Regions from separate parts of the Anoxybacillus sp. LAT27 genome, predicted to be linked through region 2. Evidence: riboswitches for the same ligand, from Rfam matches in the RefSeq annotation. Region 2 holds a riboswitch; the other holds the start of a gene.
What was found. Region 2 has a riboswitch for cyclic di-GMP ahead of LD028_RS06980 (hypothetical protein). Riboswitches for the same ligand answer to the same signal wherever they lie in the genome.
Positions count from the first base shown of each region.

Region 1: it holds a riboswitch for cyclic di-GMP, as region 2 does, so the genes downstream of both, LD028_RS05450 (methyl-accepting chemotaxis protein) here and LD028_RS06980 (hypothetical protein) in region 2, are expected to answer to the same signal.

Region 1 is NZ_JAIWYK010000066.1:3,927-19,693, reverse strand. Features, by position in the region: gene LD028_RS05470 (DNA cytosine methyltransferase) at 1-374, opposite strand, end outside; gene LD028_RS05465 (protein adenylyltransferase SelO) at 856-2,301, shown strand; gene LD028_RS05460 (FixH family protein) at 2,755-3,489, shown strand; gene adhP (alcohol dehydrogenase AdhP) at 3,514-4,527, opposite strand; cyclic di-GMP riboswitch class I at 4,764-4,850, shown strand; gene LD028_RS05450 (methyl-accepting chemotaxis protein) at 4,965-6,656, shown strand; gene LD028_RS05445 (YfhD family protein) at 6,714-6,902, opposite strand; gene LD028_RS05440 (YfhE family protein) at 6,976-7,104, opposite strand; gene LD028_RS05435 (GNAT family N-acetyltransferase) at 7,198-7,755, opposite strand; gene LD028_RS05430 (amidohydrolase) at 7,988-9,115, opposite strand; gene LD028_RS05425 (TIGR01777 family oxidoreductase) at 9,151-10,059, opposite strand; gene recX (recombination regulator RecX) at 10,129-10,929, shown strand; gene LD028_RS05415 (SDR family NAD(P)-dependent oxidoreductase) at 10,936-11,613, opposite strand; gene LD028_RS05410 (L-lactate permease) at 11,762-13,408, shown strand; gene LD028_RS05405 (YfhH family protein) at 13,453-13,782, shown strand; gene LD028_RS05400 (YpzG family protein) at 13,806-13,970, opposite strand; gene LD028_RS05395 (small, acid-soluble spore protein K) at 13,972-14,139, opposite strand; gene LD028_RS05390 (metal-dependent hydrolase) at 14,221-15,198, opposite strand; gene mutY (A/G-specific adenine glycosylase) at 15,254-15,767, shown strand, end outside.
Region 2 is NZ_JAIWYK010000071.1:19,638-35,404, forward strand. Features, by position in the region: gene LD028_RS06895 (PadR family transcriptional regulator) at 1-328, shown strand, start outside; gene LD028_RS06900 (pentapeptide repeat-containing protein) at 343-1,209, shown strand; gene LD028_RS06905 (DsbA family oxidoreductase) at 1,425-2,132, shown strand; gene LD028_RS06910 (Uma2 family endonuclease) at 2,180-2,752, opposite strand; gene LD028_RS06915 (GNAT family N-acetyltransferase) at 2,914-3,693, shown strand; gene LD028_RS06920 (thiol-disulfide oxidoreductase DCC family protein) at 3,767-4,195, shown strand; gene LD028_RS06925 (TlpA family protein disulfide reductase) at 4,223-5,206, shown strand; gene LD028_RS06930 (hypothetical protein) at 5,232-5,618, opposite strand; gene LD028_RS06935 (ParA family protein) at 5,615-6,589, opposite strand; gene LD028_RS06940 (iron chaperone) at 6,746-7,117, shown strand; gene LD028_RS06945 (DUF2975 domain-containing protein) at 7,496-7,915, shown strand; gene LD028_RS06950 (helix-turn-helix domain-containing protein) at 7,926-8,141, shown strand; gene LD028_RS06955 (DUF817 domain-containing protein) at 8,157-8,966, shown strand; gene LD028_RS06960 (MBL fold metallo-hydrolase) at 8,991-9,812, opposite strand; gene LD028_RS06965 (DUF779 domain-containing protein) at 9,912-10,244, opposite strand; gene adh (aldehyde dehydrogenase) at 10,307-11,827, opposite strand; gene LD028_RS06975 (NAD-dependent deacylase) at 12,099-12,809, opposite strand; cyclic di-GMP riboswitch class I at 12,940-13,023, shown strand; gene LD028_RS06980 (hypothetical protein) at 13,061-13,756, shown strand; gene LD028_RS06985 (LysR family transcriptional regulator) at 13,783-14,667, opposite strand; gene LD028_RS06990 (assimilatory sulfite reductase (NADPH) flavoprotein subunit) at 14,800-15,767, shown strand, end outside.

The DNA of each region.
Region 1 (15,767 bases), on a different contig from region 2:
AGGGCTAACCCCCCAGCACCTGCAAATAATTCAACAGCTGTGTACTGTTTATCAGCAACGATATCCCTCACTTCTACACTATGAGAGCCTTCATAGTGAAAAACATTAACGGTATTTTCTGTTTCAACATCAGTTTTTGTATCTATATATCCTAAATCAAGCTCCAGTTGCTCGGAATAAATGATATCTTCAATTTCTACTCCAAGTGTATGGCAAAGTTTTAAGGCGTTTGACTTGATAGGATTGAAATTAGGGGAAAGAAGCATAGATAATTGATTTTTACTAATTCCCATCTTCTCCGCAAGCTCTTTTTGCGTAGAAATTCCTGATTTAGTCATATATTTCCTAACCTTCTCTTTACTAATGCTATACAAATTTATACCCCCGTAAAAGTTAAGATATTTTTTTAACTGTTATATGGTTATTATATGTGATGAGAAGATAGCCGTCAATGTTCTGCTTGTTTGAAAACACAGTAAGTGTATTCTTCCTTCTGCACTACTTATCTACGATTCCATTCGTCACAAATCTTCATCATTTATACTTCAATTTCCGTTTTGCCATGTGCTTCAGTTTAAATTTTTCGATCCATCACCACAACATATACTTGACTAAAGTTAAATTTTCCTAAACAAATATATACAAAAAATATTAGTTCGCTAATTTTCCTTCAGAAACGTAAGTAGGGCATGTTATGAAAAAATCAAGTACAACTTTTGATGAAGGACCAATTTTTCACTGTTGAATTGAGCAAACAAAATTGGCGCCATTATATTCCCACACAGCACGATGAAAGAAAATAGGATATACTAATACATACAACCATCATTCGAACATTTCATGCGGGGAGGAAATATGTTGAACGCCAACTGGAACTTTGATAATAGCTACGCTCGTTTGCCTGAGCGATTTTTTACAAGAATTTACCCGACGCCTGTCAGTGACCCAAAGCTTGTCGTGCTTAATCGTTCGCTTGTGGATGAGCTTGGGCTATGTGCGGAGGCGCTAGCGAGCGAGGATGGAGTGGCGGTGTTTGCCGGAAATCGAATTCCTGAAGGTGCGGAGCCTTTGGCGCAGGCGTATGCAGGGCATCAGTTTGGATATTTTAATATGCTTGGCGATGGGCGTGCCATTTTGCTTGGGGAACATGTGACGCCAAGTGGAGAACGGGTGGATATTCAGCTAAAAGGTTCAGGGCGGACGCCGTATTCGCGTGGTGGGGATGGTCGAGCGGCGCTTGGACCGATGCTTCGGGAGTATATCATTAGCGAGGCGATGGACGCGCTTCGGATTCCGACGACGAGAAGTTTAGCGGTCGTGACGACAGGAGAAGTGGTGATACGAGAGACGGAACTTCCAGGAGCGATTTTGACGCGCGTGGCTGCGAGTCATTTGCGTGTCGGGACGTTTCAATATGCGGCGCGTTTTTTATCAAAAGAGGAGTTACAGGCGTTAGCCGACTATGCGATCAAGCGGCATTATCCGAACGGGGAACATGCGTCCAACCGCTATGTTTTTTTACTTGAAGAAGTGATGAAAAAGCAGGCGGCACTTGTCGCGAAATGGCAATTGGTCGGGTTTATTCATGGGGTGATGAACACCGATAATATGACGATTAGCGGAGAGACGATCGATTACGGACCGTGTGCGTTTATGGATGTGTACGATCCGAAGACGGTGTTTAGTTCGATTGATACGCAAGGGCGGTATGCGTACGGCAATCAGCCATATATCGCTGGATGGAACATTGCCCGTTTTGCAGAAAGTTTACTACCGCTTTTACATGACGAAGAAGAAAAAGCAATCGAGATTGCGCAAAAAGTCATTGAACAATTTCCAGCATTGTATGAAACGTATTGGTTACAGGGAATGCGCGCGAAGCTCGGGCTTTGGACGGAAGAGGCGGAAGATAAAAAGCTGATTGGAGAGCTTCTTCATTTGATGTACACACATCGCCTCGATTATACGAATACGTTTCGGTCGTTGACATTAGAGGAATGGCATTTTTGCGAACAAGAACTTCGCGACTGGTATACACGTTGGCAACAAAGAATCGCCTGTCAAGACATGACAAAAGAAGAAGTGTACGAATGCATGCGACAAAACAATCCTGCGATTATTCCGCGCAACTATCGGGTTGAAGAAGCGCTCGCGGCAGCGGTCGAGCATGGGGACGATACGGTTATGGAACGATTGCTTCAAGTGCTTTCCGCTCCTTATGCATATACGAAAGAACAAAAAGAATACGCCAAGCCTCCTGAACCATCTGATCGGCCGTATCGGACGTTTTGTGGGACGTAAATAAGGGGAACGGTGCTTTGTAATAAATACTAAGAATGGAGAGAAATAAAGTCAACTACCCCCACTTAGCTAACGCTTGAAGCGGGGGCTTGCAACTCCCCAGAAGTGCGAGCGGACTTTGTCCTCCTTCCTTGACTTGGGGTTGCATCAAGGGGCAGGTTGACAACTACCCAACGATGCAGGTCATGCCTACATCGTTACCGATTCTCTCGGTGTGTCTGTTGGCAGTACTTGGCTTCCACACACAACAGACGGACCTACGCTCGATGTTTTACGGTTACAACGTTTCCTGTAACCAACTCCATACATCGAGTAGCAGTTATTGGAGTGCCTTTATTTAACGGTTTTCTCCACGCCTTTATTATCTCATACACAAAAGAAAGGGGGAACGCGCATTCCTCTCCCACTTACTCTCTTTGGTCGTTGAAGTGGGAGTCTCCTGTGCGAAATAGGATGAAAAAACTAGCATGGGTAGTCCTTTTGATTATGTTTACTGTTTATGGATGTACGTCACAAGGTAATACGCAACAACAAGAAAAAGAACAGCTTGCACAACTAGAAGTCGTTTTTCAAACAACGCCCCAAACCATTTATGTTGATGAACCAGCCACACTTCAAGTGACAGTTACAGATGGGAAGAAGCCGATTGAACAGGCGAGTGATGTCCAGTTTGAAATAAGACGAAAAGGAGAAGAGCACGACGAGATGATTCCAGCTCGTCATCAAGGAAACGGTGTATACGTCGCTGAAAAAACATTTGGGGCGGATGGTGTATATGTAGTGACGTACCATGTGACAGCGAATCATTTGCACCGTATGGAAAAAAATGAAGTTCGTGTTGAGCAAAAACAAGGAGCGACAACGAAAACACCAACGCAATCTAATGATGCACATACACACCATCATGTACATATGACACTTTCACCAAAAGAAGCAAAACAAAATGAACGAACGATGTTTCAAGTACAAATGCTATCGGATGGAAAACCTTTAACAGATGCACAAGTAACAATGGAGTATTGGAGAGGAGGAGACAAGAAGCATACATATGTCACAATGAATGAAAAGGGAAACGGGATGTATGTTTCGGAAGTTTTATTCGCATTTTCGGGAACGTATCAGTTTCGTGTGCACGTAATTAAGGAAGAGCTTCATGATCATCAAGTGTTTTCCGTTGAAGTAAAATAAGAAGGCGCCGAGTGACGCCTTCTTTTAATCTACTTTTAACACGACGCGACCGTTAATTTGTCCTTTTAACATGCGGTCGAACACGTCGTTAATGTTTTCAAGCGGTTGTACTTCGACAATCGTTTTTACTTTGCCTTCTGCGGCAAATTGAAGCGCCTCTTGCAAGTCTTTACGCGTACCAACGATGGAACCGATAATTTTTACTCCATTTAAAACGGTATCGAAAATTGGTACAGGCATTTCTTCAGGTGGCAATCCGACAAGTACGCAAGCGCCACCACGACGAATCGCTTTGTAGGCGGATTCAAACGCAGCTTTTGATACAGCTGTGACGACAGCCGCATGCACACCACCGATTTTTTCCTTCATCCATAGTGCTGCATCTTCATGTTTTGGATTGACGACAAGATCGGCACCGAGTTGTTTAGCTAATTCAAGTTTTTCATCGCCTAAATCGACAGCGACGACGTTTAATCCCATCGCTTTTGCATATTGAACAGCGACGTGTCCAAGCCCGCCGATACCGTAAATCGCTACCCATTCACCTGGTTTTGCGCCTGTTACTTTTAAAGCTTTATATGTTGTTACGCCAGCGCAAAAGATTGGAGCAGCTTCTTCAAATGATAAGTTATCAGGAATTTTCACGACATAATCAGCTGCAGCACGACAATATTCAGCGTAACCACCGTCAACCGAATATCCAGCGTTTTGTTGATGCTCACACAATGTTTCTTGTCCGCTTAAGCAATAGTCACAATGACCGCAGGCGGAATAAAGCCAAGGGATACCGACGCGATCTCCAACTTTTAAATGCGTCACTCCAGGGCCGACTTCTTCGATGACACCGACGCCTTCATGTCCAGGAATGAGTGGTAGTTTTGGTTTTACAGGCCAGTCGCCATGTGCGGCATGCAAGTCTGTGTGGCATACCCCGCACGCTTTAATGCGCACTAATACTTCCCCGTATGAGATCTTAGGTTTTTCCACTTCTTTCACTTGTAACGGCTCTTTAAATTGTTCCACAACTGCAGCTTTCATGATTGTAATCCTCCTTCTAGGCAAAAGGGGACTTTTTGGTCTGTACATATGTAATGTAGCATGCATTTAACTTGTGAAAAATATCACAAATAAAACGTTCAAAAAAAAGAAAAATATTTTTGGATAAAAAGTTAAAAATTTGGTTTGGGCGTTGACATCATATAAAGTTTCCGTTTTAGTCATAATTTCGCACTTCCTTTTTCTTAGTTGCTATGTTAGGATGAAAATGTAAAAAATTGAATAATCGGCAAACTACTCGAAAGGGTAGGGCGCAAAGCTATAGGGGCTACGTCTATTTGTAGATATGCCAGCCAGTTGCCCTTCTTGTGAAATATGAAGAAGGTCTTATTCTCTAGGGAACGTGTGAACTATAGCTGCCTCTACTATTTTTTTGAGGTAGCTTTTTTTATTGTATTACAACATAAGGAGGGAACATTATGAAGTTAACAGTAAGAAAGAAATTAATTGCGACGTTTCTTTCGATGTTACTTTTATTTGTTGTTGTAAGTATGCTTACATATAATCGACTAGAGCAAATCGATGAACAATACTCACAGGCGATGAAGAAAGGATTTGAAAGAATTAACGTTGTGACAAATATGCAAAATGCGATGCTACGGGAGCAAATTGCGGTGCGAGGATATTTAATTAACGGGAAGCCTGAAAGTTTAACTGCATTTGAACAAGCGGCAAACGAGTTTGCGGATAATCGAGAAAAAATTGAGACCTTTGCACTCGAAAAAAATGCGAAACAAGCGGTTGATAATTTAGTGAAGTATGAACAGGAGTATCGTCAATTATCTATGCAGGCAATTGAATTTTACAAGCAAGGTCAGATGGATGAAATTTCACGCCTTATGAAAGAGCGAGGAAATGCGATTACGCTCGAAGTAACAGAAGCAGGCGAACAAGCGAGAGCGATTCAACAAAAACATTTACAACAAATGAGTGAAACATTGTCTAAACAAGCGGAAAATATGAAATATATGACGCTAATTACGATTGGTGTTGCATTTCTCGTAAGTATCGCCATTGCGCTTTATATTAGTGAAAAGATTGCTAAACCGGTTAGACAAGTTTCTGAACATGCCGAAAAGATCGCACGTGGTGATTTATCGGTTGATGATATTTATGTTGCTAATCGCGATGAAATTGGTGAGTTGGCGGCATCGTTTAATCAAATGGTTCACAATTTAAAGCAGTTTATTCAACAAGTGAGCGCAGCGACGGAGCATGTGTCCGCTTCTGCTCAAGAGTTGATGGCGAGCGCTGAGCAAGCGAGCGCAGCGACAGAAGAAGTGACGACGGCGATTCAAGAAGTGGCTCAAGGAGCTGAGATGCAAGGAAAACATGCAGAAGAAAGCGTGCACGCGATCGGTGAAATGGCGACAGGAATTGAACGAATGGCCCAAACGTCTACCGTTGTAGCAAATTCCGCAACAGAAACGACAAAACAAGCTACTATTGGTCAACAATATTTACAAAAAGTCGTTATGCAAATGAATACGATTAATGAATCAACGAATGCAACGAATACGGTTATTAAAGAGCTAGATGAAAAATCCGCACAAATCGGAAAAATCGTTGATGTCATCGTCGGCATTGCGGAGCAAACGAATTTGTTAGCTTTAAATGCAGCGATTGAAGCGGCGCGTGCAGGAGAACATGGGAAAGGATTTGCGGTCGTAGCGGACGAAGTGCGTAAATTGGCAGAACAATCGCGTGAGTCCGCTAATCAAATTGCGCAATTAATTGAAATGATTCAACAAAATACAGACTATGTGGTGCAAATTGTCGGCAAAGGAACGGAAGAAGTGAAGCAAGGAACAAAATTAGTAGAAGAAACAGGAACATTCTTTGGGCAGATTTTGCGTTCTATTGAACAAGTAAATGATCAAATTCAAGAACTATCGGCGATTTCAGAACAAATGTCAGCAGGCGTCCATCAAGTGCATGCATCCATGGATGAAGTATCGTCGATTGCGAAACGATTCGTCGAACGGACGGCTGAAATTTCTGCTTCTTCTGAAGAGCAGCTAGCATCGAGCGAAGAAGTGACATCAGCCGCTACATCGTTAGCTGAAATGGCGGACAAATTACGGCATGCGGTTGCCACGTTCAAATTTTGAAGTGTGCATCTATAAGGAAAAGGTGTCCTGAGAACTTTCGGGACACCTTCTCTTTATTTATGACTTTCTTCTTTTACTTTGACGAATGCCAGCTGCTTCGGCGCGTGCTTGCGCCTCTAAATCTTCATGATCAGCAAATTCGGCAGAAAACTCGACATCATAACCGTCTGATTTCATTGTTTTCGGCACTTGTGGCATCGTTGACTTGTTTTTGTCTCTAGCTTTTTGACCGCGTGAACGTCCCATGTGAATTGCCTCCTCGTTATTTTTTCGCTAGTAGCATGTGACAAATAGCGAAAAAGATGAATAGAAAATGTTGTTAATGGCGAGCGTGTTTATCGGTAAATCCACCTGCTTGGTCCGCACGTTTAAAATCGCGAGCATACGTCACTTCTTGTGCGCTCGAGAGCGTACTTTTTGTTTTTTCACGTTTCTTTTTGTCAGCCATATGTATCCCTCACTTTAATTAAATATTACGTTAACATTATGAACAGAAAAATAAAAAATTATCCAAATAAAAAACCTGTTCGTGCAGAACAGGTTACGCTTCTTTTAATTGTTGTTCATCGTCAAGTTTTTGTTGGCGCATCGCATATAGTGTATAGTTATCCTTTGAAATTTCATATAAGTTATATATGTCTTCACCTTGATTCATTGCTTCCCATAATGATCTTCTCGTTTCATTAGCAAGGGTGACATAAGGAAGTTTTTCAGCAGCTTTTGTGGAGCGGACGTTAACTTTGCGAATGCGCATGAAGATCGTGTTGATGGAACGTTCATAAAACAGTTCGTTAAAGAAGGCATCTTTAGCAAGTTGGTTATATCCTTTGCCGTGATACGGTTTTCCAAGCCATGTGCCTAAAAAGCCAGCGCCATCTTCAATGTCAAATAAATTAATCGTTCCAATCGGATTGCCCCACTCATCTAAAATGGTGCGTGAGATCAGTTCCCCGCGTTCTTCCGCTTCAATTGTTTGCTTTGTGATGAACAAAAATTCTTCATATGAATATGCTTTATGGCGCACGAAAGGGAAGACGTCTGGGTGCACCATAAGCTCGTATAACGCTTGACAATCTTGCAGTTCGCGTTTTTTTAACATCGAATCTCCCTCCATTCACGAGGGCAGTCGACCATAGGGAACGAGCCACCCTCGAAATTTTTTAATTTATGCAAATCAAAAAATTTCGGGGTGGGAATCGAACCCACTAGAACCAGCATATTGCTGGTGGCGCACCATTTGCCTTCCCTTACTATCGCATACATATATAGTTTTGTATATATAACCTTCTATATCATACTTGAAATGATGTGAAAAATAAATAGTTTTTTTATTAATTTTTCTTGTATATTATTTCCCCGTTTATCATGGTGAATATAGGAGTTGCGAGATAGTGAAACGGATGGTAATTCCAAACGACAATGTCAGCATCTTTTCCGGTTTCAAGACTTCCGACACGATCGTCCACCCCTAAATTACGTGCCGGCAAAATGGTAATGCCTTCGAGCGCTTTTTGTTCATCGAGCCCTTCGCGAACAGCAATCGCAGCGCAAATAGGTAAGTATTGAATAGGTGTGTATGGATGATCTGTTGTGATAGAGACGTGAACGCCTACGTCGGATAAAATTTTATATGTTTTCCAACTTTTGTTTTTCAATTCTACTTTTGATCGACGTGTTAGTGTTGGTCCGACCGAAACTTGTAAATCTCGTCCTTGTAGTTCTTCAGCAATGAGATGCCCTTCGGTACAATGTTCGATGCGTAAGTCAAGCCCGAATTCATCTGCAAAACGGATGGCGGATAAAATGTCATCGGCGCGATGGGCGTGAACACGGATCGGAATGTCACGATTTAACGCTTGAATAATGGGGATGGTGCGAAAATCGTGCGGCCAATCGCTATACCTCGCATTGTAAAACGTTTCGCGAAGCATTCCCATAATGCCCATGCGCGTGAGCGATTCTTTATTCCCTTGACTATGCATGCGTTTCGGATTTTCACCGAGGGCAATTTTTAAACCGGCTGGTTGTTTGATGATCATGTTTGCGGCGTTTTTTCCATGCGTTTTAATGACTGCCGTCGTTCCACCGATGACATTTGCGCTTCCGGGCATAATATGAACCGTTGTAATCCCATGTTCGATTGCATCGCGAAAACCGGGATCGAGTGGATATACGCTATCAATGGCACGTACATGTGGGGTCATCGTTTCAATCGTTTCGTTTGCGTCGTTGCCCGCCCATCCCGTTCCTTCGTCATATAAACCAAGGTGTGTATGAACGTCGATAAAACCTGGAAAGACGTATTTTCCTGAGACATCGATTACTTCGGTTTGCTCATCGGCGAGAAGATTATAGCCGATTTCTGTAATTTTTCCGTTTTCAATACGTACATCCGCTCCTTTCATAGGAGGAGATGTAATTGGATATACTGTACCATATTTTAACAGTTTGCTTCGCATGTCAATCCCCTTTATGTTTTCTTATAGTGTATTCGTCACGATTGTAGTATGTTCACTAATGCTCGATCAACAGTTGGAAAGGAAAAATGATATCCTGCTTGAAGTAATTTTTCTGGGATGACACGCTGTCCTTCTAACACAAGCATGCTCATTTCCCCTAGCAATATTTTAAGCACAAAGGATGGAACAGGGAGCCAATGTGGGCGATGTAGTACTTTTGCGATCGTTTTTCCGAACTGTTCCATCGTCACAGGATGTGGGGCAGTAACGTTGATTGAACCCGATATGTTTTCATGCCGAATGGCAAAGTCGATGGCGCCAATGACGTCATTTATATGCACCCACGACATCCATTGTTTCCCGCTTCCAATCGTTCCACCAATAAACCATTTGTAAGGAAGAACGATGCGTGGAAGTGCTCCACCATTTTTACCTAAAATAATGCCAAACCGCATAAATACCGTGCGCACGCCAAGTGATTCAATGCGTCGCCCAGCTTCTTCCCATCGTTTCACGGTTTGAGCTAAAAAGTCTATCCCGATTGTTTCGCGACGTTCGGTAAATGTGTCATTAAGCGATGTGCCGTAAATGCCGATGGCACTCGCTTGAATAACCACTTGCGGTTTTTTATTCATTTTTGTAATGAGTTCATATATGGCATGTGTCGCTTGTAATCGACTTTCCATAATTGCGCGCTTTCTCGTTTCGTTCCATCGTCCACTATTAATTGATTCACCAGCTAAGTTTATGATTATATCAATGGAAGGGAGTTGTTCATGAGGATTTGCGTCATCTGTTAACCATTGTACATAATGAATATACGGATCGTTCTCCCGTTTTTGTGCATTTCGCGTTAATATATACATATGATGTCCGTTTTGTGTAAAATATGCTGTTAACGCCTTACCTACAAATCCTGTTCCTCCAGCAATCAAAATATTCATTATTTTTCCCTCCTTTCCTTTATTATGCGTTGTTTCAAGAAAAAAAGAAAGAAAAGGTGTGTTTTCAAGATGTGGATTGAAAAAATTGAAGTGGATCGAAAAAATGTAGAACGTTTTTACGTTCATTTTGTGAAAGAAGATGGAGAGAAACAAATCATGTCTGTTGATCAAGACGTATTGATTGAGTATCGCCTAAAAAAAGGAATGACGGTAACAGAAGAGCAATGGATGGAAATGATGAAAAAAGATGATGAAAAACAAGCGTATAAGATGGCGCTTCGTTTTTTAGCTTACCGTATGCGCTCGAAACAAGAAGTTGTTGACTATTTGAAAAAAAGGGACATAGATGTTCGGACGATTGAACAAGTGATTGCAAAGCTACAACAGGAACGATATATAGACGATGAGCAATTTGCACATGCGTACGTGCAAACGCAAGTAAATACGACAATGAAAGGACCTTATGTGATTTATAAAGAGCTAATGGATAAAGGGATAAGTGAAGATGTGATCGCACAAGCGATGGAACGCTATACAGAGGATATGCAACGAGACAAAGCGATCAAGTGGGTGGAAAAAATAAATAAGCAATCGAAAAAACGGTCGCATCAAGAACAAAAAGCATACATTGCACAACTGTTGCATATGAAAGGTTTTCCTTCACATATTGTTGAAATGGCAAAACAGCATGTGACTGCAGATGATGGAACGGAATGGGAAGCGCTCATATATTACGGGGAAAAAGCACATCGCCGTTACGAAAAATATGATCGTTACACGTACGAACAAAAAATGAAGCAGGCACTATACCGAAAAGGTTTTTCGCTTTCGTTAATTGAACAGTTTTTAGAAAAGAAAAAGGAGGACTAACTCCTCCTACTCCACGATGATTTCAGCTTGTCGCTTATACTCATTAATAATTGTTTCGGCTACTTGTTTTGGTGAACGAAGGCGAGAGCGGTCTTGAATATGGTCGGAGTCATCCCAAAATGGTGTAGCCATGCCTCCCATATATACAGCGGTGACGGCGACGTTTGTGTTGGCGAGCTCTTTCACAAGACTTTCGCTAAATCCGCGCACAGCAAATTTACTTGCGACATATACACTTTCGTTTACTTTACCGCGCAAACCGGCTGTTGAAACAATGTTTATGATATTAGCTTGAGGTAGCGTTTTAAAATACGGAAGGAACGCTTTCGTCATATATATCGTGCCTTTGACGTTAATGTCAATTATTTCGTGAATATGTTGCTCCGTCATTTGTTCAAGCGGACCGAAATGACCCACGCCTGCATTGTTAACTAGCGTCGTTACATAATATGTACGACAAAGCGTTTCGGCTGCTTTTTGCACTTGTTCATAATTTGTAATATCAAGTGGAAAAACGATCGCTTTTCTTCCATATGATTCGATTTGCTGTTGAACAGATTGTAACGGCTCCTTTCTTCTCCCGACTAAAATGATGTCGTACCCCCGTTGTGCATATAAAAGGGCGAGTTCTTTTCCGAGACCTGTACCAGCTCCTGTAATAATAATATATTCCATTATTTTCATCCTTTCGTGTATGATACATTCACAATAATTTGGAAAGCGTATACATAAACAGGTGTCACGAAGTAGTCAAATGTTATTGTGAATATATGCACAAATATGTAGTATAATGTCTTATGTCATTATATTACAACAAAGAAAGGGGAACAATATGAGTTTTTTACAAGTCGTTACAGCTTCTACACCCGTATTGGCTGTCTTTCTGTTTCTCGTTTTGTTGCGTCTTCCAGCGGCAAAAGCGATGCCGATTAGTTTTGTAATTACGGTCGTGTTATCGTTGTTTGTTTGGAAAATGCCCGGTATTCAAGTGGCAGCGGCAACGATTGAAGGTGTCATTGTAGCCATTTCAATTTTATGGATTATTTTCGGTGCCATTTTATTGTTAAATACGTTAACGAAAAGTGGGGCAATGGACGCGATTCGTAGCGGATTTTTAGGTATTACGCGTGACCGTCGCGTGCAAGTTATCATTATCGCATGGTTATTCGGTGCATTTATTGAAGGCGCAGCAGGATTTGGGACGCCTGCGGCGATTGGCGCCCCGCTTCTTGTTGCTTTAGGCTTTCCACCACTTGCAGCGGTTGTTGTTGCCCTTGTTGCAGATAGTAGCCCTGTGTCATTTGGTGCTGTCGGAACGCCAATTATTGTCGGGGTCGATCAAGGACTTCGTGAAGGAAACTCTGTTGCTGAACGAGTGCAACATGTCATCGGAACAGCGGATTTATCATCGTTTCTTCAAACGCTAGCAAAACAAGCAGTGTCGTTTGATATTATTATCGGTACGTTTATTCCACTTATTTTAGTGCTTATTTTAACGCGTTTTTTTGGTGAAAATCGTTCGTGGAAAGAAGGATTGGAAATTTGGAAATTTGCCTTATTTGCTGGGCTTAGTTTTACTGTTCCCGCATTTCTCGTTGCCTCTTTCCTTGGACCGGAATTTCCATCAATGATCGGAGGATTAATTGGTTTAGCGATCGTTGTGCCTGCGGCAAAAAAAGGATTTTTATTGCCGAAAGAGCCGTGGGATTTTAAGAAAACAGATGCGCACCAACATGTAACGAACGTGCAAAAAAGCGACATGCCGCTTTTGCTTGCGTGGATGCCGTATATTTTCGTTGCGATTATTTTAGTGTTGACACGTCTCCAAAACTTGCCGTTAAAAACGTGGCTTCGTTCAGTAAAAATACAATTTAACAACATTTTAGGAACGAACATTAGCACGTCGATTGAGCCATTATATTTGCCGGGAACGATTTTTCTTGTTGTCATTTTTATTACAATCTTTATGCATAAGATGAGACGAGAAGATGTTTTGGCGACGATGAAAGAATCGGCATATACACTCATCGGTAGTGCCATTGCGCTCGGAACAGCGGTGCCGATGGTGCGGATTTTTATTAACTCTGGTATCAATGATGCTGGGCTTGCCAGCATGCCAATTGAGTTAGCGTCGATGGTCGCAGGGGCAGTTGGTGCCGCTTGGCCGCTAGTTGCTCCTTTAATTGGGGCGCTCGGTTCGTTCATTTCAGGAAGTGCGACGTTTAGTAATATGATGTTTTCTTTATTCCAATTTAGTGTTGCCGATCAAATTCAAGTGCCGCATCATATCGTCATCGCTGGGCAAATGTTAGGGGCAAATGCGGGGAATATGGTTTGTGTATTAAACGTTGTTGCTGCCGCTTCCGTCGTTGGTTTAGCTGGAAAAGAAGGGACAATTATTCGTATGACGCTCATTCCGATGCTTTATTACGTATTGATGACTGGAATATTTAGCCTTATTTTGATCTATGTATTTTAGGCTCACTTTATGATACGATGAACATGAAGTTGTCATAAAGTGGAGTGGGGAAAATGGATCAAAAAAGATACAGTGAAATGAGCGAAAGGGAATTAAAACAAGAGATCGCCATGTTAACGGAAAAAGCACGAAAAGCGGAACAAATGGGAATGGTGAACGAATACGCCGTATATGAGCGGAAAATTGCGATGGCGAAAGCATATTTATTAAACCCGAATGATTTCCAACCGGGAGAATTTTACGAAATTGAAGGAGATCCGCATTCGTTATTTAAACTTCAATATATGAATGGTGTGTTCGCATGGGGCTATCGTCTAAGTGATCCGAACACAGAAGTGGCGTTGCCTATTTCATTATTAAAGAAAAGAGGTTGACACGAGCGTCAACCTCTTTCTCATTAAATTTTCCGTTTGCTTACTTCAGAATGTAGAATCATTAAACTTTGCGATTGTTGTGTTTCACCGTTTACTTGCGCATGAGCGTGTTTCGGGTTCGCCCATGGTTGTGGGAAAGGATCGGAATAACGGTTATCATAAAATTTTTTACGCCAATGTTTACCCATTTTATTCCTCCTCGATGTCGCCACGTTGACTTGATGCGTGCATTCGTTCTTGAGGGTGCGTATTAATCGTGCCGTTTGCACGTTTTGATGCGTATTCCGCTTTTGCGCGTGGCTCGCCTTCTAATTTTTCGTTGTTTTGATTCGGAAATCCGCGTTCTTTATTGCTCAATGTTAGTCCCCCCAGACGTTCATTTCGTGCTTTCGAAGCACATATATAGTATTTGTCGACGAGGAGGCATTTACGCCTACTTTAGCTTGGAATAAGTTCTAGTTTTTTGCGTAATTTCTTTTCGCTAAAAATCCATCCCGTATAGGAACTAACAATATTTAAGTCACGGTCAAGTTGCACAACTGCAACGAACGGATAATAATCTTTACTTCGGTAACGCAAGTCGACGAAACGCACTTCATAATGATCGTCATATTCGTGAATTTCCCAACGATATACTGGTGAGAACGACAAAAAGGCAGCTAAATTTTCATCTTGTTTCGCTTTTTCAATGACCGGGATGTTTGGAACGGGACATTTTTCGAAAACGTCAAGCACATCAATCGCTCCGCTTTGTGCGCGCGCAACGTAAAAATGGGTCGAGGTCGTCACAGCTAAATGCCACTCATTCCATTTTATTGTCGGTACGGTAATAATTTGTTCGACATCCGAGAACATTTGTTTTAATTTTCGTTTGATCGCTTGTTGTTGACGGAAGCGAATGATATAGTAACCAATGAGCACGATATATACGGAAAGGAACGTATACCCCGCATGGTGTCCGCTCAGCCATAAGACGACGCCAGCTAAGTGAATGATAAAAATGAACGGGTCGAATGTATTGATGATACCGAGGGCGACCCATTTTTTTGAAAAAGGACGTAATGCTTGCGTGCCATACGAATTAAAAATGTCGACAAACACATGTAGACTAACGGCAATCCATGTCCAAAGCGCTACGTGAAAAAAGGACGTGTCATATACATAGAAAAGGGCGGCACTAATAAGCAACGTCCAAACAAACAAAGCTGGGATCGAATGTGTCATGCCACGATGATTACGAATATATTTTGCATTATTTTTTAATTTTAGCACAGTGTCGATATCAGGTGCTTGCGAGCCCAGAAGCGTGCCGATCAGTACGGCATGCGCAAGTGTCGGGTCGTTAGCAACTGCTGGATCGAATGTTGCTAATCCACCTAATGCAAAACCCATTAAAACGTGTGTACCTGTATCCAAATAAAAGGCCTCCTTTTTCCGATTGGACTTACTTTTAGTTTACCACTTTGGAGGAATGAACGTGAAAGAAAATGTACAACAAATATTGGCGCATTTTCATATTGAGCAGTTTCAACACGATTTAATTGATTGGTTTCGAACAGAGCAACGCGATTTACCTTGGCGGAAAAATAAAGATCCATACAAAATATGGGTATCGGAAGTGATGTTACAACAAACGCGCGTCGATACCGTCATCCCTTACTTTTATCAGTTTATTGAAAAATTTCCGACTTTAGATGCGTTAGCTGACGCTAAGGAGGAGGAAGTGCTTAAAGCGTGGGAAGGGCTTGGATATTACTCCCGTGTTCGCAATTTACATGCAGCAGTAAAAGAAGTCAAAGAAAAGTACGGTGGACGTGTGCCAGCGTCTAAGGAACAATTTTCTTCATTGAAGGGTGTCGGGCCGTACACAACGGGAGCGGTGTTAAGCATTGCTTACGGCATCCCTGAACCTGCAGTAGACGGGAATGTGATGCGAGTATTGTCGCGTATTTTTTATATTACAGACGACATTGCGAGAGCGAGTA
Region 2 (15,767 bases):
GGGTGAGAATAAAATTACATCCGATTTGTTGCGCGGACATACCGATACGATCATTTTGCGCCTTTTATCTGAAGCAGATCGTTACGGCTACGAAATTGTTAAGCTCATTGCCGAGCGTTCGGGCGGAGAGTATGAATTGAAGGAAGCAACGATGTATTCCAGCCTCCGACGACTTGAAGCCAGCGGCGATATTGAGTGGTACTGGGGCGACGAATCTCAAGGTGGACGGCGTAAGTATTTTCGCATTACGGAAAAAGGCAAGGAGACTTATGCCCGTAACAAAAGCAACTGGGAGTACGCAAAGTGCGTGCTAGATAAATTGTTATAAGGAGCGTTGATAAGATGAACGAGAAGTTGACTAGCTATTTAAATAGCGTTTTCGCGCCATACGATGAGGTAAAAAGCATCACTGAATTAAAAGCCGATTTACTTTCTGATTTGCAGGAGCGATACCGTGAACTGAAAGCTGAGGGTAAGGATGATGAAACGGCATTTAAGATGACTATTGAGAGCATCGGTGACATTGAACAAACTATCTTGGAAATCGCGAACCTCTCCCATTCGCTGGAGCGGCAAGTGTTGGCAAACTTCAGTGCGAGCAACCTCGCTCAAGGAGACTTTGCAGGGGTGACCGCACATAAAGGAAAGTTTGTAGCGAGTGCATTGCGCGGATCCGATTTTTCTGGTGCCGACCTAACGGGAAGCTTATTTAAAGCAAGTGATATGCGCGAAGCCAACTTTAGGAGCGCGAATTTAACCGATTGCCTGTTCTATGCTACTGATTTGACAGATGCAAATCTCACGCAATCAATCCTGGTGCGCACTCGTTTTAGTAAATCAGGACTGACAGGAGCAAAATTCACGGACACCAAACTAACAGATGTGAAGTTTGCCATGCTTGACCTTAGAAAAACGATGTTTGAGCGTTGTATCTTTATTGGTGTGAACTTCAAATATTGCGACCTACGAGGAATGCGCTTTGACGGGCATACTTTTATCGGCGTCAAGTTTACCAAGTCGGCACTGCGCGAAGCATCTTTTGAAGGAGCGACACTCAAAAATACTTCGTTCCATCCAGGTTTCACTTTGACCAATAAATATTACCGCACCATCCCAACCATCTGCTTTGACGGCGCCGTGATGGATAAACTCACCTATGCTTCCTTGAAAGGCCTAGGTGCTGATTTATCAAAGGTTACCATTGTATAGGAGGCGGAGGGTATGCGAAACAACGCGATCCAATAGATCCCGCTCGTATGGTGTTTAGGTATTCTCATTGTTGCGTATATAACTGCAATGCGCGTTTACAGACGAAAAATGGCGTGAGGATAGGGCAAGCAGATGATTTGAAGAAAGAAAAACATATTCGTTACAATAAGGAAGAAAATTCCCTCCGATCTGGAGGACAAAACCGAGGTGTGACGATGAAAATTGAAGTATGGTCCGATTTTGTTTGTCCGTTTTGTTATATCGGCAAGCGGCGGTTAGAAGAGGCGCTTGCGTCTTTTCCGCATCGGGAGAATGTCGAGGTCGTCTTCCGTAGTTTTGAACTTGATCCGCATGCAAAAAAAGAAACGCCATTTAGCATTCACGAAATGATTGCGCAAAAATACGGTATTTCCGTAGAAGAAGCGAAGCGGGCAAACGCCGATATTGGCAAGCAAGCGGAGGCGCTTGGTCTTACGTTCCGTTTTGAGACGATGAAACCGACCAATACGTTTGATGCCCACCGTCTCGCGCAATATGCGAAGGAAAAAGGGAAGCTTGATGAAGTAGTGGAGCGGTTGTTTTACGCCTATTTTACCGAATCGAAGCGAATTAGCGACCGCAACGTGCTACTGGAGCTTGCTGAAGCGGCAGGGCTTGATCGGAAAGAGGCGGAAGCGGTGCTTGATAGCGAACGTTATGCCGAACACGTGCGAAACGAGGAAGCGATAGCGGCTCAACTCGGCGTTCGCGGTGTACCGTTTTTCGTGCTCAATCAAAAATATGCGATTTCTGGCGCTCAGCCCGTCGACGTATTCCGCCAAGCATTAGAAAAAGTATGGGCAGAAGAACAGCAGTCCTCATCGCTACAATTGCTTGCGGAAAAAGGAAAAACGTGCACGGACGAAAATTGCGCTATCGACTAAATTCCAGCAAATAAAAAGCCGGCTAGGGAATCCAGACCGGCTTTATCTTATTCCACATCGTCCATATGCAAGATGGAATTAAGCGAAATTGCTAAATCTGGATACAAAAAAGACGTTAAAACATCTTTCGGGCCGAATACTGCGCGTTTTTGAAACCGCTCGTCTTCTAAGCCGATGACTTCAATCGTCCGATTGCTTGGGTCGACCATCCAATACTCTTTCACGCCGTTTGTTTCATATAAATAATATTTTTGATTTCGATCTTTAATTCCTGTGCTAGCGGATAACACTTCGATCACGAGATCGGGTGCGCCTTGTACTCGGTTTTTCTTCAGTTGATTTACGTTGCAAATGACGAATAAGTCTGGCTGTACAACGGTTTGTGCTTCTTCTTCATTGTTATCTGTATCGAATTGCACGTCAAATGGGGACAAGATGAGGTGGCATCCACGTGCTTTGAAGTAAGGAGCTAAGGCGAGATGCAGTTCGCCGACGACATATTGATGAATATACGAAGGCGATGCAAGCAAATAAGGGATACCGTCAATCAGTTCCCAATTTCCTTCCCATTGCTGAATATCTTTATATGAATACATACGACCGTGTTGTGCTTTTTCCATCTCTCCCACATCCTTTTTTCTACATTATATCATAATGAGAAAGTACTTTTGACATACGACGAAACCGACACTTCATTTGTTTTGTCTGGACAAATTTCGACAAAATTTTGTCTTTATATTTGCTATAGTAGAATTAATATTGATCGTAAAGGGAGATGGACATGATTCGTAAGTTGAATAGCGCAGATCATCATGTTGTGTTTTCTTTTTTGAAGCAGGAGCCTTCATTGAATCTTTTTATTATCGGTGATATTGAAGCGTTTGGATATGAGCAAGAGTTTCAAGAGCTGTGGGGCGACTTTGATGAGAATGGCGAGTTGCGAGCTGTATTGTTGCGATTTTATGATTCGTATATTCCATATGCTTCGGGGGAGTTTGATATAGAAGGATTTGCGAAAATTATGAGACATGCTGCTCAGTCTGTTCGACTCTCAGGCAAAACCGAGCTTGTCGCAAAATTTGAATCTCTCTTATCACTTGGAAAAAAGCGTGTCACGTATTTTTGTGAATGTAACGAAATCACATTTCCAGAAGCGGAAAACCGATATGAAATAAAACAAGCAACGATTGATGATGTCGATCGAATACTTGAATTGCGCAATCGTATTGCCGAATTTTCGGTGCCCCCTTCATCGCGTGATATGCTTGTCAAATCGTTAGAAACAAATACAGGGCGTGTGTACTATATCGAGGAAGATGGTCGCATGGTGTCGTCTGTTGCGACAACTGCAGAAAATACGCTATCTGCGATGGTTGTCGGCGTTTGCACAGATCCGAATGATCGTCACAAAGGGTATGCAAGCGAAATTATGAAACGAGTTATCGAAGATTACGTTCGCGCTGGAAAAACGTTATGTTTATTTTATGACAATCCGAATGCGGGACGCATTTATAAAAGACTCGGTTTTTATGATATCGGGATGTGGACGATGTATGGATAATTTCTAGCTATGACATGAAAAGCGTGAAGTTGCCGAGCTTCACGTTTTTCTTTTGTTGCATAGGTGAGCTATAATGGAGAGGTTAGATGAACGGAAGGGGAAGGATTGGTCGGTCATGCACATCATATTATTTGATGGCATTTGTCATTTTTGTAGTGCAACGGTTCGTTTTATTATTGAAAGAGACGAAAAAGCTTATTTTTATTTTGCTTCGTTGCAAAGTGAAGCAGGGCAAGCGTTGTTGAAAAAATATCATATTCCCCAACAACTCGATAGTTTTATATTAATCGATGAATGTACATACTATGTTAAATCTACTGCAGCGTTACGCGTATGCAAACATTTGCGAGGGTTTTGGAAGTACTTATATTGGCTTATTCTTATCCCTTCTCCTATTCGCGATCAAGTATATGATTGGATCGCGAAAAATAGGTATCGTTGGTTCGGAAAGAAGGATTGCTGCTTTGTTCCGACAGAGGATATAAAGAAGCGCTTTTTATAAGGAACTGTTGTCAGCAAAGGAGGAAAAATGATTCAAGGAGAAAATTTGTTGCTTGTAGCAAGTTTGGTTATGACATATTTATTTTTTTATTATGGTGTGTTCGTTTTAAAAGCGGAACGACGCATGATGGATGTTATTTTTAACAGTTTCATATATGGCTTAGTCATATGGAAATTGAGTTACGGTATTGTACATCCAAACATGGTGCTGGAAAATCCGTTAACGCTTCTTTATTTTAACGGTGGCGTTGTTGGACTTGTTTTAGCGGCTGTGTTTATTGTTTTTTATACATATTGGCATTTGAAAAAAGAGCATATTTCGTTCGACACTTATATACGTGTAGCTACCCCGATATATTTTGGATATTGGATTGTATTTCTTTTATGGAAGGGAAGTGGATTTCCAGAAGATCGCTTTATTTGGCTACAAGCTGTTGTCGCTGTTGTTTTCTTTATCGTTTCTTCACGTATGAAAACGACGAGAAAGTTATGGCAATTGTTTATTTCGTTCCATATTCTCGTCTTCATCTTCTCATCCATATCGGATATGACAAAAGAAACAACTTCACAGCAAGCGATTTCGAACATTGGAATTGATGTAGGAGAAATTGCCCCTGATTTCGAGTTAATGACATTAAAGGGTAAGAAAATGAAGCTGTCTCAATTTCGCGGGAAGAAAGTGATTTTAAACTTTTGGGCATCATGGTGTCCTCCATGCCGTGCGGAAATGCCAGAGATGCAACGATTTTATGAACAGTATGGACAACATGTCGCGATTGTAGCGGTCAATTTGACAAATAAAGAAAAAAATCATCAGGCTGTCGAGACGTTTATTAACGAAAAAGGAGTATCATTCGATATTATGCTTGATGAGCAAGGGACGGTTAGTAAAACATATGAAGTGATCACCATTCCGACTTCGTATATCATTGATGAACAAGGAGTCATTCGTAGCAAACATGTCGGTCCACTTTCATATGATATGATGAAACGAACCGTTTTGTCGGAATGAGGTCGCATGTTGAGCGAACAGCTATTTATATCTGTTCGCTCATTTGTTTTTGCGATTTTCTATTTGCCATTTGGGCATATAGTTCAGGAAAGCTGCAATGGGATACAATTGACTCAATTAATATTTGTTTTGTGTCTCTCTTTTGTAATTTCATATTCATTTGTAATCCGATCTGAAGTAGTTGTTCTTTTTTGAAAGACGATAAAAATGTCATTGCTTCCTCTTTGTTCATGTTTTTCATTTGTTTTATGACGTTTGCATAGTCCGTTACGTTTGTGCTTTGCTTTTTTCGTGTTTGATTTTGCAACTTTGCAGAAAGATCATCCAGCATTTCTTCGACTGTACAATGCTCATAATGTTTTAAAAGAACGAGTGCTTTTTCTAACATATGCGTTAATGTGTTTACGTTCATACAACAATTCCCCCACCAATTCGGTTTAAAAATTCGAGCGTCATTTTCTTCACACATTCACTTTGTTTCCCTTGATGGTTTTCAACAGCAAACACAGGATAACTGAGCATGGATGCGCGCGTGATGGCGTCACCATATGGTAAATAGCTGTTAAATATCATGTCAGACGAAAGCGTACGTTTTAATGTAGTGATCATATTTTCCTGTGTTTGTTTTGGTTGATTTCCGTATTCGCGAATGAAATTGAGGACGATTCCGATCAGTTTTGTGTGGCTATATTCTTTTGAACTCGACTGAAATCTTTCGTTTAACTCATCGACTTTATTTTTAATGGCTGAGATACCGTATGAAGAAAGACGATCAGGAATCGCGGGAATTAAATAGTAATCGCTTGCGTACAGGGCGTTTTGCGTAATGTAATTTAAATTTGGTGGACAATCGATAAAAATAAAATCATATTCATGTTTTATCGTGTTTAAAATATGGTGTAGCATTTGAAATTTATAAATGTCCGAACCAAATAAATGTTCTTTGAAATATGGCCTTGAGTAAACGGCAATATCCATGTCTGTATGGATAAGTTCAGCGTGTGCTGGAAGCAAATCAATATGTTCATACACTTTCTCATTTTTACTTCGCACGCACGCTTTTAAAATAAAGTCGTCCACATCTACTTGTGGATGCTCATTTTTCAAGTAATGTTCGATTAAATCTTTCAATGTGCCGATCGGAGGTGTTTTATGATAGGCTAATTGTTCAAACCATTCGGGTGTTAAACATGAAATAGAAAGGTTACATTGTGCGTCTGCATCTACTAACAACACTTTTGGTTGAGCATGTTCAAAACCAAACAGTTCTAATTCGTCGGATGATAAATGTTGTAGTCCTGTCGCTAAATGATGAGTGACGGTCGTTTTTCCCACCCCGCCTTTCCAGTTGATAATACTAACGACTTTCGCCTGTTGCTCCATGATGATCGCCTCCTGTTGCATATGGACGATTCATGTGTATGAGAAAAAGTGCAAAGTTATGACGAATTATTTGCGTAATATTAGGATGATGGACATATTGTTTTGTGTCATAATGTTGATAGCAGAAGATGAGAGATGTAGCGAGGAGGAACACTTATGGAAGTTTTTGAACAATATTTAGCAAAGATTGATCATGTCGACCATCGTAACCGAGTAGAGGAAATTTTACGGTGGGTTTGTGATACGTTCCCACAGTTACAACCGCAAATCAAATGGAATACACCTATGTTTACCGATCACGGGACATTTATCATCGGCTTTGCTACAGCCAAACACCATGTGAGTGTGTCACCTGAAGAAGCATGCATGGCTCATTTTGCTGATGAAATTGCCCAAGCTGGTTATAGCGCGACGAAAGGATTGTTTCGCATCCCATGGGATAAGCCAGTAAATTATGGATTGCTAAAGAAAATGATTGCTTTTAATATCGAAGAGAAAGCGGATTGTACAAGTTTTTGGCGAAAGTAGAAAACACTCGAACACATATACAGTACCTATTGGAGAGAGAGGAATGGAAATGGCCTATGTTTTGGATTTTAAAGGGAGTATTAGAATAAAGCGATATAAATGCACTTTGAAACTTTAACATCTTTATCCTTTATGGAGTAACCATTATTTTGAGTTTTATTGCTCGATGGAATAATCTAATGGGAGCAAGCATTTCTCTAAAAGGGGAATGCTTTTTGTTTTGAAATAAAAAAATAACCCAAAACAATAATTATTTATTGTAAAACGATAAATAATCGATTAAAATGAAATGGAAATTGTAGAAGTGAGGTGCTTGTTGTGAAACGAGAGACACTTTTTTTGAAAATCGCTCTTTTTATAATCGGGGCTCCTGTTGCTATGTTATGTGTATTTGTCTTGCCTAAGTTTCCTAACTTTTATGCGGAGTGGTTGCCGGAACTGGCGTATTTACGTTATCCGATCGTCTTCTTTTTTTATGTGACTGCTGTTCCGTTTTTCTTTGCGTTATATCAAGCGTTCAACATTCTCACTTATATTGACAAAAACGAAGTATTTTCTGGTTTATCGGTAAAAGCGCTAAAGCATATCAAACATTGCGCAGCGTCCATTAGTTTGTTGTATGTTGCAGGCATGCCGTTTTTTTATCTTACCGCCGATTTAGATGACGCCCCAGGGATTATCATCATTGGCTTAATGGTTGTGTTTGGAGCGTTGGTCGTCGCGGTGTTTGCGGCGGTGCTACAAAAGCTTTTACAAAAAGCGATCGAAATCAAATCGGAAAATGACTTAACAATTTGAGGTGGATCACATGGCGATTATTGTAAATCTCGATGTCATGTTGGCGAAACGGAAAATGAGTGTGACGGAATTATCGGAAAAAGTGGGAATTACGATGGCGAATTTATCGATTTTAAAAAACGGCAAAGCAAAAGCGATTCGTTTGTCGACATTAGATGCGATTTGTAAAGCGTTAGACTGTCAACCTGGCGATATTTTAGAATACCGAAGCGACGATGAGATGTAATAGGGGGCAGCAGCGATGAGAAAAGCATTGATTCAGCTTGTTCATTTTGGCTGGCAACAAGCGTTATCTTGTTTGTTTCCTGTTGTCATTTTTGCCTCGTTAGCCGTGACAAAAATGGTGTCGCTTCCTTTCTTGCCACGGTATGATTGGCTACTTATCATTTGTCTTTTCATGCAATGGTGGATGGTGCGCGTTGGATTAGAAACGAGAGATGAACTAAAGGTGATTACGATGTTTCACCTCATTGGGCTTGCGCTTGAACTGTTTAAAGTGCACATGGGGTCTTGGGCGTATCCAGAAGCAGGCTATACGAAATTTTTTGGTGTGCCTTTATATAGTGGGTTTATGTATGCGAGTGTCGCCAGCTATCTTTGCCAAGCGTGGCGGCGGTTGAAAGTGGAGCTCGTCAAATGGCCGCCATTTTCAATCGTTGTTCCACTAGCTGCGGCGATTTATTTAAATTTTTTTACCCACCATTATTGGATGGACGTCCGTTGGTGGTTAATCGCACTTGTTATGCTCGTTTTTTGGTCGTCATCCGTCATATACGAGGTGAATGGAACGCGTTACCGCATGCCGCTTGTCCTTTCATTTCTTCTCATCGGGTTTTTTATTTGGATTGCGGAAAATATTGCTACGTTTTTTGGTGCTTGGCAATACCCGAACCAAGTGGATACATGGAGTATTGTTCATCTCGGAAAAGTGAGCTCATGGTTTTTATTAGTCATTGTTAGCTTTCTCATCGTTGCGACGTTAAAGCAGATGAAAGGGAACATTCCGCAGACAACAATCATAGCGGTTAAGACGAAAAGAGAAATAGTTTAGCGAACAGTCGTTGTTACTGTTCGCTCATTTTTTTGTATGATATTCCTCAACCACCGAACGAACGATATGGAAAGAACTCCATTCGCCTAGGGATAGAAAAGTGATTGGATATTTCTTTGGAAAAAGGGCAGATTGTATTTGTTTTAATGTCGCTCCTTTTTCATACAAATCAACAATTTTTCCTTGAAGTTCTTGTAAATAATGAAGCTTTCGTTGTAGAGCAGTTCGTCCGTCTTTTATATAACCAGCGTGGGCACAAAACATTTCGTCGAAATCGTACGTTAATACTTTTTTTAATGAGTCAGTCAAGGTAGAAATGCTTTCTTCGCGCAAGATGACTTTTGTTTTTTCTAGACAGTATAAGTCTCCTGTGAAAAGTTGTCCTGTTTCACGATTGAGAAATGCAAGATGGTCAACCGCATGACCTGGTGTATGGATGACATCCCACATCGCATGGCGGGTGGAGAACGTATTTCCAATCGGCTTCGCTTGAAAAGGAGGGCGATTTCCCCAGAAAAACTTGCGGTATATTGGATAATCTGCTCGTTTATTACAATAATCAATCATGATCCCATTCATATAAATCGGCAGTTGTCGTTCGTTTTGTAAAAACGCAGCACATCCCGTATGATCTTCGTGAAAGTGAGTAATCACCACTTGATCAATGTCTAATGACTTAAAAAAATTTTTAAATTCATTTGCTAATGACGCTGCTCCTGTATCAATCAACACGCCGTCTGTAGCAAAGCAATGCACCGCTAATCGCACCTTCTGAAACGTTAGCGAACCTTTTGCGATATGTACACCAGCAACCGTTTTTTGTTCAAACGTTTTCTTTAATAACATGTTATCTCCCCCTCGTTTTTATTATAACAAAAAAGAATGAATATTCATTCATTTCAGGTTATTTTGTAAAAATAAAAAAGAAGCTGCCTTAAAGCAGCTCTATGAATCAAAAAGTTTTGACCTCGTTAAAAAACGTACCCCCTCCGATCCTTCAAGGGAAAACATACCACCGCGCCCGGGTACAACATCAATAATCAATTGGGTATGTTTCCAATATTCGTATTGCGCAGCGTGCATATAAAACGGGCATCCTCCGATTTCACCAAGCAATACGTCTGAGTCACCGATGATAAACTCTCCTTGTGGATAGCACATCGGTGAACTCCCGTCACAACACCCGCCTGATTGATGAAACATAAGCGGACCATATTTCGTTTTTAGTTTTTCGATGAGTTGTAGCGCAGCATCGGTTGCGATGACTTTCGGTTGCATGTGCACCATCCTTTCAAAAAGCCTTTTAAAAAGGCAGCGCTTTTGAGACGCTGCCTGAATGATTAGAAGAATCCAAGTTTTTTTGGTGAATAGCTAACAAGTAAGTTTTTCGTTTGTTGGTAATGTTCGAGCATCATTTTGTGCGTTTCACGTCCGATGCCTGACATTTTATATCCGCCGAAAGCTGCGTGCGCAGGATATGCGTGATAACAATTTGTCCACACACGTCCAGCTTGAATGCCTCGTCCGAAGCGATATGCAGTATTCACATCGCGCGTCCATACACCAGCACCTAGGCCATATAATGTGTCATTTGCGATCGCTAACGCTTCGTCCTTATCCTTAAATGTCGTCACAGACACAACAGGACCGAAAATTTCTTCTTGAAAAATGCGCATCCGATTATGCCCTTTGAAGACGGTTGGTTTGACATAATAACCACCTTGTAAATCTCCTTCTAACATATTGCGTTCGCCACCGATAAGAAGTTCAGCCCCTTCTTGTTTACCGATGTCAATGTATGACAAAATTTTCTCTAGTTGTTCGGATGAAGCTTGGGCACCAATCATTGTCGTTGTGTCGAGCGGATTGCCTTGTTTAATTTGTTTTACTCGCTCTAATGCTCGTTCCATAAATATATCGTAAATGGATTCTTCGATTAACGCGCGTGAAGGGCACGTACAAACTTCTCCTTGATTTAAAGCAAACATCGTGAATCCTTCAAGCGCTTTATCGAAAAATTCGTCATCTTTCGCAGCGACGTCTGCGAAGAAAATATTTGGTGACTTTCCGCCAAGTTCAAGTGTGACAGGAATTAAATTTTGAGATGCGTATTGCATAATGAGACGTCCAGTCGTTGTTTCGCCTGTAAAGGCAACCTTTGCGATGCGCGGGTTCGAAGCGAGCGGTTTGCCAGCTTCAAGGCCAAATCCGTTAACGACGTTGACAACGCCTTTTGGCAGCAAATCTTGAATCAGCTCGATCAGTACGAGAATGGATGTTGGGGTTTGTTCGGCTGGCTTTAATACAACACAGTTCCCCGCAGCCAAGGCAGGTGCGAGTTTCCAAGCTGCCATTAAAATCGGGAAATTCCACGGAATAATTTGTCCAACAACGCCGAGCGGCTCCTTGAAATGATAAGAAACGGTATCGTTGTCAAGTTCCGCTAATGTGCCTTCCTCTGCACGAATACAACCAGCAAAATAACGGAAATGATCAATGGCTAATGGGATGTCAGCTGCACGTGTTTCACGAATCGGTTTTCCGTTTTCCCATGTTTCTGCCACGGCAAGCATGTCTAAATTCTCTTCCATTCGGTCTGCAATTTTATTTAATAGGCGCGCTCGTTCAGCGACAGATGTGCGTCCCCATGCTTCTTTTGCCGCATGTGCAGCATCGAGCGCTAATTCAATATCGGCCGCTTTTGAGCGAGGTACTTCGCAATATACTTGTCCAGTAACAGGTGAAATATTTTCAAAGTATTCACCGTCAATGGGAGGCACCCATTCCCCACCAATGAAATTTTCGTATCTTTTTTTAAATGTAATGAGCGAGCCAGGTTGTCCAGGTTGAGCGTAAATCATATTCATTCCCCCTTGTATCCGTTTTCAAATGAAAAAATAGCCAAGTCTGATACAAATGATATGTGGAGTTGTGGAGGAATATGATACGTTCATGACAGTCAGTTTAAATTTCAGTGAAGGTTTTTGTAAGACGAAACACAAAATTGAAAGAGATGTAATGTGGAGTAGTGTGAGATAGGGAGATTATTGGCGAAGGTATGTTTTGTGAACAATCAAGGTTAAATGATAGAGTGTGTCCCAAAAGTACACACTTTTTGGAACACACTCACTTTTAAAGGAATGCGTCAATTTCCTGCAACACTTCTCCGATTTTACGACCATGTATAAGCAAATCTGCCCAGTCATCTAATGGCGTCGGTTCCATGTTCACAATCACTAATTTGGCTCCGCTTCGTTTGGCGATGACAGGAAGCTCGTTAGCTGGCGATACCTGTAAAGAAGAACCGAGCACAATCCATAAGTCTGCTCGTTCGGCTGCTGTCCATGCTTGTTCAAACGCATCATACGGCAACGATTCGCCAAATAAAACGACGGAAGGACGCAAAAAGCCACCGCATGTGCACGTAAACTGTTCGTCTACATACCGTTTTGCGTCGTATATTTGCCTGCAACGCGAGCAACGAACCGTTCGCAACGTCCCGTGTAATTCAATGACATTTGTACTGCCTGCTTGTTGGTGAAAGCCGTCGACATTTTGCGTAATAATTTGATGAATAAGCCCTTGATTTTGCCAATCGGCCAAAATCATATGCCCGACATGTGGCTTACATTCCAGCAACGCTCGAATACGATATTGATAAAATGCGATAAACTCGTTTCGATTATGTTGCATAGCATACGTACTTGCCAATTGTTGTGGATTTTTCGTGCGCCAAAGTCCTGATTTTGCCGAACGAAAATCGGGAAGCCCGCTCTCTGTAGACATTCCTGCTCCAGTAAATACGACTGTATACGAAGACCCTTTCAACCATCTTTCTAGCAACCTGTCTCCCTCCTTTTTGTCTATCAATAACCATTTCTTTATTCGCTCTTTTCTTCCTTTATTTTCACATATGTTTACAAGAAAAATAAGGACTTTTGATTCATGTCCATGAAAATAAGAGAAGTATAATAAGAAGTAAAGGCACAGCTAAGGAAACTTAGCGTCGCAAAGCTATAGGGGCTAAGGGAAAAACCTATGCCAGCCAGCTGCCATTACCAAAAAACATACATATGAAATGGAGGGAAAAGGTAATGTTTAAAAAAGGATTACCGATTTTACTAGCATCGATGCTTGTTGCGTCACCTACTTTTGCGGCAAAGCATGATCAAGCGAAACATGCCCAAAAAAGTTATCTAGTAGTGAAAAAGGAAGAAGCGAAGAAAAAACAACTATTAGCCCAAAAGAAAAAACAAGAGTTAACTAAGAAGAAAAAAGAAGAAGCGAAGAAAAAACAAGAGCTAGCTAAGAAGAAAAAAGAGCAAAAAATGTTGAAAAATAAACTAGCAGAATTAAATAAAAAGTTGAGCAAGATCGAACTCCGTTTAAATGAGATATCAACAGCGCTTGAAACGCTTAGCACGCTAAAAGAACAACAAGTAGAACCAACAACACAAAGTGAACAAACAACACCAACAACAGAGGAAGCGACACAACCATTCAATGAACAAGATGGTACAGTTGTAACAACGCCTGAACAATCAACTGAACAACCAGCTGTCACACAAGCGGACGAACAAGATGAAGCGGAAAAACAAGAAGAGCTAGATAAATGGATTGGAAAACTTATTTCTACTTCTAACCAGTTAAAAGCAATGAAAAATGAAATTCGTGCGTTAGAAAAGAAAGGATTCACGAATGTTTGGGATGTACAGACGTTGAAAGAAAAAGTAAAAATGTTAGATGAAAAAGTACAACAAAATAAAAAGAAGTTGCTTGAGCTACTATGATTAAAAGGTGAGGATGTGACTGTTCGTCACATCCCTTTTTGTTGGAGTAAATCGAGAAGTAAGTGTACAAGTTTATTGTTTTTCATTGTTGGTGCATAAAGATAAGAGAATGTTCGATAAAAAGGAGGATGATTGAGACGAACAATGGATAAGTGACCATGTTTACATTCACGCTCAATCACATGACGTGAAAGAAAAGATAAGCTGTTTCCACGCATTAATGCTTCTTTAATTCCTTGATTGCTGCTAATGATCATGAGCGATTTTACTTTTAGCCCGTTTGAGCGAATGAAATGATTAAAATATTCACGTGTACCAGACCCTAATTCACGTGTAATCCACACTTGATCTTGTAGATCGTTTATTGTTACGTCTTGTCGATGAACGAGTGGATGATCGTTTGAAGCAACGATAACTAGCTCATCTTGCATAAACGGGTATACGGCAAGCTCTTTCTCATTTGTTTGTCCTTCAATTAAACCAATATCTGTTTGATACGTGCGAACAAGCTCTACAATTTCTTTCGTATTCCCAATCATTACTTCAAGTTGCAATTCTGGATAATCATTTTGTAAGGAAAATAAAAAAGAAGGTAACACGTACTCCCCAATCGTAAAACTAGCCCCAATTTTTAATGTTCCTTTCACACAGTCGTGATGTTCTAAAATATCTTGTTTTGTCTGTTCATATAAAGCTATGATTTTTTTTGCTCGATCGTAAAGCAGTTCTCCCGTTGGCGTCATTTGTAGTTCTTTTGGTGAACGAATAAATAGTTTCGTTTGAAATTCTTTTTCTAAATTTTTAATATGCAAGCTCACACTCGGTTGAGATAAATGAAGAATTTCTGCTGTTTTTGTGAAATGTTTCACCTCTGCCAACGTGATAAATGTTTTTAATTGTTCGTACATCACTTTCGCTCCTTAATTATTAAAAAAATAAATAGTTCTGATAATTTATATTTATTTTACTAATTTTATTTTTTGCGGTAAAGTCAAATAAAACATACTTGATTGATAGGAATAGTAAAAAATGAGAGGTGAAACATGTTGCCATTTCAAGTGACAAACAGTCCATTTAATGAAAAACAAGTTGAACTCCTTAATCAGCTTTGGCCGACATTAACGTCAGCACAAAAGCTTTGGTTGAGCGGCTACTTAGCTGCTACTGAGATGATCGGTGTAACGGCACAGCAAGAAGCCCCAGTATCAAAAGAAGTAACCGTTCTTTACGGGTCGCAAACAGGAAACGCGCAAAAACTAGCGGAAAAAGTAGGAGAAACGCTTAAAAATCGTGGGTTCCATGTCACCGTTTCCTCGATGCTTGATTTTAAGCCAAACGAATTAAAAAAAATTGACACATTACTCATTGTCGTTAGCACATATGGAGAAGGAGAGCCCCCAGATAATGCTTTATCGTTTTACGAATTTCTTCATAGCAAGCGCGCACCAAAACTTGATCATCTTCGTTTTTCTGTATTGGCGCTTGGCGATACGTCGTATGAACATTTTTGTAAGACGGGAAAAGATTTTGATAAACGATTAGAAGAATTAGGTGGAACGCGTTTATATGAACGTGTCGACTGTGACGTTGATTATGAAGAGTCAGCAACAAAATGGCTTGATGGCGTGTTGAACGAATTAAATAAGCAAGGATCCTTTTCCGTCGTCGCAACGCCATCTGCACAAGTACAGCCAACGGCGCTTTATTCACGAAAGCATCCGTTTCAAGCAGAAGTGTTAGAAAATATTAACTTAAACGGACGCGGTTCAAATAAAGAAACACGTCATATTGAATTATCGCTCGAAGGTTCAGGATTGGTATTTGAACCAGGCGATGCGCTTGGTATTTTTCCGAAAAACGATCCAGAACTTGTCGATCTCATTATTCAAGAAATGAAATGGAATCCAGACACACCGGTTTCTGTTGAAGGAAAAGAAGAACCGTTACGCGAAGTGCTGCTTTCCCGATTAGAAATTACGGTGTTAACCGAGCAATTATTGCAATCGCTTGC